DNA from 2 places in the Ancylobacter sp. G4_0304 genome. Region 1 is predicted to be linked to the other one. Evidence: predicted binding sites of a transcription regulator. Region 1 holds the regulator's gene; the other holds the start of a gene.

Region 1 (4,149 bases):
CGAAGTCACATCTCGATTGTTCATGACGCGTATGAACAATACGCGCAAACCATTTGATATCATTAGATATATTTTACTTTTAAACGCGCAGGCGAACGCCCTCATCCTCGCGCATAACTGGCGGCATTGCGCTTGGCGACCTCGTCCGCCAGGAAAGCCTTCCAGCCGCCGAAAGCGGTGATATCCCGGGCGGAGCCGGCGGCGACGGCCTCCAGCACGAAGCCCTTCACCTGCCCGCCATCCTCCAGCTCGACCGTTCCCAGCCCGAGCGGCGAGGGAATAGCCGCGACGAAACGGCCATAAGCGGCTGCCGGCAGCGCCCAGATCTCGCAATCGATCGGCGCGCCGCTGCCAGGCCGGCCGCGCAGCAGCCCCGGGCGCCGCACGCGGCCTTCCGGCAGCAGATAGAGCCGGTAGTCGGCACTGGTGCGCGCAGGGCGCACGAGCATGCCGCCGGCCGCGAGCAGATCAACATTCAGCGGCAGGCCGGAAAGGTGGGCGCCAAACAGCGCGAGCTCCAGAAAGCCAGGAGCCGCCCGCGCCGGGGACTGCGAGACCGGCGGCAGGGCACGCCCGGTGGCACCCATGGTGAGCCCGCTCGCGGCATGAAAGCGCGAGCCCAGCGCCGCCAGATGCGCGTCGCGCCCGGCCGGCGCCAGCAATGTGATGCCATACGGGGCACCATCGTCGCGGATTTCCGACGGCACGGCGAGGCCGCACATGTCGAGCAGATTCACGAAATTGGTGTAGACGCCGAGATGGCTGTTGAGCCGGATCGGGTCCGCGCGCATCTGCGCCACGGTGTAGACCGTGGGCATGGTCGGCACCATGAGCGCGTCGAATCCCGCCAGCACCTTGTCCGCGATCGCCTTCAGCTCGGCGAGGCGGTAGCGGCCGCGAAAAGCGTCGACCGCCGAGAAGTTCCGGCCCTGCTCGACGATGGTGCGCACCGACGGATCGAAGGAATTCGGCCGGGATTCGAGGAAGGAGCCGACGGCGGCGAAGCGCTCGGCCACCCACGGGCCTTCATAGAGCAGCCGCGCGGTTTCGTGGAACGGCTCCATCTCGATTTCGACGATGCTGGCGCCGAGTTCGGTCATCCGCGCGATGGCGCGCTCGAACGCCGCCTCCGATACCCGGTCGCCGAAGTTCACGCGGTCGCGCACCCGCGGCACGGCAAGGCGCGGACGGGCGGGAAAAGCGCCGCGCGGACCGAGCGGCAGCGGGCGCGAGAACGGGTCGTTCTCATCCGGCCCGGCCATGGCCGCGAGCACGGCGAGCGCATCCTCGACGCTGAGCGCGAACACCGACACGCAGTCCAGCGAGCGGCAGGCCGGCACCACGCCATTGGTCGAGACCAGCCCGAGGCTCGGCTTCAGCCCCACAATGTTGTTCAGCCCCGCCGGCACGCGGCCAGAGCCGGCGGTATCGGTGCCGAGCGCGAAGGGCACAAGCCCCGCCGCGACCGCCACAGCCGAGCCGGAGGACGACCCGCCGGGCACCAGATCGGGACGCATCGCGTTCACCGGCGTGCCATAGGGCGAGCGGGTGCCGTTCAGGCCCGTCGCGAACTGATCGAGATTGGTCTTGCCGATGACGATCGCACCGGCGCGCCGCAGCCGGGCGACGGCGCCGGAATCGTGCGTGGCGTCATAGGCGAAATCCGGGCAGGCGCAGGTGGTGGGCAGGCCGGCGACGTCGATGTTGTCCTTCACCGCGAACGGCACGCCATAGAGCGGCAGCGTGGCGGGATCGATCCCTTCCAGCGCCTTCAGCGCGGCGGAAATGGCCTGCGGCGTGCTGATGGCGGTGAAGATGGCGGGATCGCCATGTGCCTCGATGCGCGCCAGACAGTCGGCCACGGTCTGCGACGGATGGAGCTTTCCGGCGCGGTGAGCCGCGACGATTTCCTCGACAGTTGCGATCAATGGCGCCCCCGACACGACACTTTCGGAATTGCATACCACTTGAGCATGGCGAGAGCCATTGCATACATTAGGCGCCTCTGCCTCGTTTCTCGGCAGAAAAGAACGGGCGATCGCGGCGGGCTTGGCGATTTGTTTACCCATTGTAGAACACAAAAAGAACGGATATGGTTTGTTCGTGATTTGTTTCGCTGACTCGATCCGCTTCGGCGCCGCCCTCCCGCAAGAGACGAATGCCCTATGCTCACCCGCAAACAGCATGAGCTGCTTCACTTCATCAATGAGCGCCTGAAGGAAACCGGCGTGCCGCCCTCCTTCGAGGAGATGAAGGAAGCGCTGGATCTGAGGTCAAAGTCCGGCATCCATCGTCTGATCACGGCGCTGGAAGAGCGCGGCTTCATTCGCCGGCTTCCCAACCGCGCACGGGCTCTGGAGGTGATCCGCCTGCCCGAGGCGACGCAAGCGCCGCGCGCCGCCGCGCGCCAGTTCGCCCCCAGCGTGATCGAAGGTAGCCTCGGCCGCGTGCCTCCGCAGAACGAAGAGGATGGCGGCCGTCCGATCCCGATCCCGGTGATGGGCCGCATCGCCGCCGGCACGCCGATCTCCGCGATCCAGTCGCGCGACCACACCATTTCCATGCCCCCGGAAATGCTCTCGGCGGGCGAGCATTTCGCGCTGGAAGTGCGCGGCGATTCGATGATCGAGGCCGGGATTCTCGACGGCGACCTCGCGCTGATCCGCAAGAGCGACAGCGCCAATACAGGCGACATCGTCGTCGCACTGATCGACGACGAGGAAGCCACGCTGAAGCGGCTGCGCCGCAAGGGCGCCTCCATCGCGCTTGAAGCCGCCAATCCCGCCTATGAGACTCGCATTTTCGGCCCGGACCGCGTGCGCATCCAGGGCCGGCTGGTCGGCCTGTTCCGCCGCTACTGACGCCTCGCGGCCGCGCCGCGGGGATCGTCCGATTACCGGAAGCGGCGCGCCGCTGACGCCGTATGCCAGTGGGCGTCGCCGGATGTGGCTGTGGAGGTCGTGCACAAAGGTCGTCGGTTGGAGAACTGGCCGATCTGCTGGCTGATCTCATCGAAGCGAAAGCGCTCCCGCTATCTAGTTCCAGAGCCCTTAATGTGCGGGGGTATTCTCCTGTAGCGCGAAAAATCGAATGTCAGTCTGCGAAGGATCAGATGTCAGCGCTTGAAGCGCCATTCTAGCCCCCTTCACGAAGCCGTCGACAGGCGATCTCGAAGTATTCCTCGCTCACCTCGATCCCCACGTAGTCAAGGCTGCGTTCCGCGCAGGCGAGGCCGACCGTGCCAGAGCCCATGAACGGGTCCAGCACCGGGCCATCCATCACGCTCAGAAGCCCAGTCATCAGATCGACGGGCTTTCCTGCAATGTGGTGCTTTTGTGCTGGCACCGGCACCCGAAACACGCCTGGAGCCACCGGGCCGGCGAGCGGCCGGGCGCCGTTGGTCCCCCACACCACATATTCCGCCTGCGCGCGATAGCGGCCCTGCTGCGGCCGACCCCGTTCGGTTTTGTCCCAAGGCACCACACCGCGCCAGATCCATCCGGCACACTGGATGGCGTCGGTGGTGACCGGAAGCTGCCGCCAGTCCGTGAAGGTCGCGCAGATCCCGCCGGGCCGCACTAGTTCGCGCGCGCGACCGAGCCACAGCGCAGACCAGGCGAGATAGGAACGCTGGTCACGGGTGTCGCCCATGAATTCAGGATAAAGCCCGCGATGCTCGCTGGACTGGTACTTGGCCGAGGGCGGCTGAGTCCGGGCTGAAAGACTGGCCCCGCCCGAGGAATAAGGCGGGTCTGTCAGTACAGCACCGAAACCAGGCTGAAGCTCGCATAGGATCTCCAGAGCGTCGCCGAGATAGAGGGTCGCGCGACCTATTGTTTCGCGGTGATACCGCATGCGTCGTCTCCATTGGACTGACGCTCGCGGCGCTCGGTGGTGGGCTCGATTGGCCTCAACGAATTGAGCGTGCCGCATCGGCGGCACTTGATCTCGACAGCGCCCCGGAGGGCGCCAGCATCGGCGCGAAACAGCAGCGCGCCGCATCGGCATCTTATGTCCTTCACGCGATTTTAAGTCCACATGCTGCACCTCGGCCCAGCTCGCCAGAGCACGGGGCGGGGTGGCGGTCATGTTTGTGCACTGCTCGCGGGTCATGGTCGCAAACTAAGCCCCGCGCCGGCGAAAGCCGGA
Region 2 (4,149 bases), on a different contig from region 1:
GCGCGACTTCAACCACGTCGCCACCAATTACATCCAGCCCATTGAGCCCGCGCAGGATTTCCAGAACCTCGCGCGAGGTCAGCCCGCCGATCTCCGGCGTCCCGGTGCCGGGCGCGAAGGCGGGATCGAGGCTGTCGACGTCGAATGAGACATAGACCGGCCCGGTGCCGAGCACCTGCCTCGCCTTTTCAATGATCGCGGGAATGCCCATGCCGGTGACCTCCTCGGCGTGGATCACCGTCATGCCGCTCTCATAGGAGAACTCCCACAGGAACTCCGCCCCGCCGCGAATACCGATCTGGATGGTGCGCTCCGGGTCGAGCGTGCCGTCCAGCACCGCCTGGCGGAACGGCCCGCCATGATGGAACTTCGACCCCTCATAGACGCCGCTGGTGTCGCAATGGGCGTCGATGTGCAGCATGCCGACCGGCCGCGTCTCGCCGACCGCCTTGAGGATCGAGCCGGTGATGGAGTGATCGCCGCCGACGCTGAGCGGGATCACCCCGGCCGCGACGATCTTGCGGTAGAACGCCTCGATATCGGCGTGGCAGCTCTCCAGGCTGAAGCGGCTGGCGAAGGGCACGTCGCCAATATCGGCGATCCTCGCCTCGGCCGCCGGCACCATGCCGAGCACATGCTCATAAGGCCCGATGCGCTCGATCGCCCGCACCGCGCGCGGCCCGAGCCGGGCGCCGGCGCGGTTGGTGACGCCGAGGTCCATCGGCACGCCGACCAGCGCCATGTCGAGCCCGCCGAAATCCCGCGCGTCCTGCAACTCCGGGCGATAGGGCGCGCCGAGCAGCGTGGCGGCATTGGCCCAGGGCCACACGCGCCGGTCGCCCTTGAACTGAAGCTCGGCCACCCGCTTGAAGGCGGAATCGTAGATCACCGAGCCGGAGACGTCGGCATATTTCGCCCGCAGCCGGGCCAGCTTTTCATCATTCGACATGGGTGCTCTCGCAGAGGACGGCGGCCGGCGGGGCCATCGCAGAGTGGTAGCGCGGATTTCGCTGACGAACGAGCCCGACATTCTGCCTGATTCAAAAAGAACAGATTGCGAACATGGAACAAAACATGTACGTTCAATCATCCTCAGCCCGACAAATCCATTGGCACCCCTTGCGTGCAACCCGGAGCCCGGCAATGACTCAATCCACGTTGCGACTCGTCGAAGGAACTTCAATGGACAAGACCAAGGCGCTGGATGCCGCGCTGAGCCAGATCGAACGGGCCTTCGGCAAGGGCTCGATCATGCGGCTCGGCAAGAACGACAAGGTGCTCGAGATCGAGACCGTGTCGACCGGCTCACTCGGCCTTGATATCGCGCTGGGCGTCGGCGGCCTGCCGCGCGGCCGCGTGGTGGAAATCTTCGGGCCGGAATCCTCGGGCAAGACCACGCTGGCGCTCCACACCATCGCGGAAGCGCAGAAGAAGGGCGGGGTGTGCGCCTTCATCGACGCCGAGCACGCGCTCGACCCGATCTATGCGCGCAAGCTCGGCGTGGACCTCGACAGTCTGCTGATCTCGCAGCCGGACGCTGGCGAGCAGGCGCTGGAAATCGCCGATACGCTGGTGCGCTCCGGTGCGGTCGACGTGCTGGTGGTGGATTCGGTGGCGGCGCTGACCCCGCGCGCCGAACTCGACGGCGAGATGGGCGATTCCCAGCCCGGCATGCAGGCGCGGCTGATGAGCCAGGCGCTGCGCAAGCTCACCGCCTCGATCAGCCGTTCCAATACCATGGTGATTTTCATCAACCAGATCCGCATGAAGATCGGCGTGATGTATGGCAGCCCGGAGACGACTACGGGCGGCAATGCGCTGAAATTCTACGCCTCGGTCCGCCTCGACATTCGCCGCATCGGCTCGATCAAGGAGCGCGACGAGGTGGTAGGCAACCAGACCCGCGTGAAGGTGGTCAAGAACAAGCTGGCGCCGCCCTTCAAGCAGGTCGAGTTCGACATCATGTATGGCGAGGGCGTCTCCAAGATGGGCGAACTGATCGATCTCGGCATCAAGGCCGGGGTGGTCGAGAAGTCGGGCGCCTGGTTCTCCCACGACAATCAGCGCCTGGGGCAGGGGCGCGAGAACGCCAAGAACTTCCTGCGCCAGAACCCGGAAGTGGCCAATCGCATCGAGGCGACGATCCGGCAGAATGCCGGCCTGATCGCCGAGCAGATTCTGGCCGGTTCCGGCGACGCGGAAGACGAGGCGGAGTGAGCTTCCGCGAGGCCCCGGGCGGACGAATGAGCGGGTCCGCGCGTCACGGCATGGCCGGCATTCGGTACCCCCGGCAAGCCGTCGGGAAGCGTTCTGGACAAGCCATTTGAGCGCCGTTAGAACCGGGGGCGCGCGTTTGGGCGCGTCCCGGCGGCAGCGCCGGCTGTTTGGAGTTGGCGGACGAGTTCATGAGCGGCGTTAACGAGATACGTGCGACCTTTCTCGATTATTTTGCGAAGAACGGTCATCAGGTGGTCGATTCCTCGCCGCTTGTTCCGCGCAACGATCCGACATTGATGTTCACCAATGCCGGCATGGTGCAGTTCAAGAACGTTTTCACCGGCGTCGAGAAGCGGCCTTACCAGCGCGCGGCGACCTCGCAGAAATGCGTGCGCGCGGGCGGCAAGCACAACGACCTCGACAATGTCGGCTACACGGCCCGTCATCACACCTTCTTTGAAATGCTGGGGAATTTCTCCTTCGGCGATTATTTCAAGGAAAATGCGATCGAGTTCGCCTGGAACCTGATCACCCGCGAATTCGAGCTGCCGGTCGACCGGCTCCTGGTCACCGTCTATCACGAGGACGACGAGGCGTTCTCCTTGTGGAAGCGCATCGCCGGGCTGCCGGACGAGAAGATCATCCGCATCGCGACCTCGGACAATTTCTGGCAGATGGGCGATACGGGCCCGTGCGGCCCGTGCTCGGAAATCTTCTTCGACCACGGCCCGCACATTCCCGGCGGCCCTCCCGGCTCGCCGGACGCGGATGGCGACCGCTTCATCGAGATCTGGAATCTCGTCTTCATGCAATTCGAGCAGCTTGCCGGCGGCGAGCGCGTGACCTTGCCCCGGCCCTCGATCGATACCGGCATGGGGCTGGAGCGCATCTCCGCGGTGCTGCAGGGCACGCACGACAATTACGAGATTGACCTGATGCGCGCCCTGATCGGCGCGGTCGAGGAAATGACCAATGTCGAGGCCAATGGCCCGCGCAAGGCCAGCCATCGCGTGATCGCCGACCATCTGCGCGCCGCGACCTTCCTGGTCGCCGACGGGGTGCTGCCCTCCAATGAAGGGCGCGGCTATGTGCTGCGCCGCATCATGCGCCGCGCCATGCGCCATGCCCAGCTTCTCGGCGCGCAGGATCCGCTGATGCACCGGCTGGTGCCGGTGCTGGTGCGCGAGATGGGCCGCGCCTATCCCGAGATCGTCCGCGCCGAGGCGCTCGTCACCGAGACGCTGCGCCTTGAGGAGACCCGCTTCCGCAAGACGCTGGAGCGCGGCCTGTCGATCCTCGAAACCGAGAGCGAGGGCCTGTCCTCCGGCGCCAAGTTCTCCGGCGAGACAGCATTCAAGCTCTACGACACCTATGGCTTCCCGCTCGATCTGACCGAGGACGCGCTGCGCGCCCGCGGCATCAGCGTCGACGAGACCGCGTTCAACGCCGCGATGGAGCGCCAGCGCGCCGATGCGCGCGCCTCGTGGGCCGGCTCGGGCGAGGCGGCGACCGATACGGTGTGGTTCGGCGTGCGCGAGGAGGTCGGCGCGACCGAATTCCTCGGCTACGAGACCGAGACCGCCGAGGGCGCGGTGACGGCGCTGGTGGCTGAAGGCGCCCGCGTCACTAAGCTGGGCGCGGGTTCGCGCGGCCTCGTGGTGCTGAACCAGACCCCATTCTATGGCGAATCCGGCGGCCAGGTCGGCGATACCGGGCGCATGAGCGGCGAGGATGGCCTGGGCGTGCGCGTGATCGGCACCCAGAAGAAGCTCGGCGACATCTTCGTTCACGAAGTCGAGGTGGAGAGCGGCACGCTCGCCATCGGCACGCCGCTGGCGCTCCAGGTCGATGCGGCTCGGCGCTCCGCGATTCGTGGCAATCACTCCGCCACCCATCTGCTGCACGAGGCGCTGCGCCGCGTGCTCGGCGATC

Evidence for each region. Region 1 encodes LexA, which represses DNA repair genes until DNA is damaged. Its sites were predicted from a motif close to TGTTCNNNNTGTGTTCNG; they were not measured.
Region 2: recA (recombinase RecA) is a predicted target of LexA. The motif match lies at 1,046-1,063, and genes of this name have one in related genera.

The regions. Positions count from the first base shown of each region.
Region 1 is NZ_JAZDRM010000032.1:29,593-33,741, reverse strand. It holds gene VRZ77_RS17035 (GntR family transcriptional regulator) at 1-57, shown strand, start outside; gene atzF (allophanate hydrolase) at 102-1,928, opposite strand; gene lexA (transcriptional repressor LexA) at 2,166-2,861, shown strand; gene VRZ77_RS17020 (DNA-methyltransferase) at 3,136-3,855, opposite strand; gene VRZ77_RS17015 (Com family DNA-binding transcriptional regulator) at 3,831-4,022, opposite strand.
Region 2 is NZ_JAZDRM010000023.1:21,316-25,464, reverse strand. It holds gene speB (agmatinase) at 1-949, opposite strand, end outside; gene recA (recombinase RecA) at 1,144-2,217, shown strand; gene alaS (alanine--tRNA ligase) at 2,406-4,149, shown strand, end outside.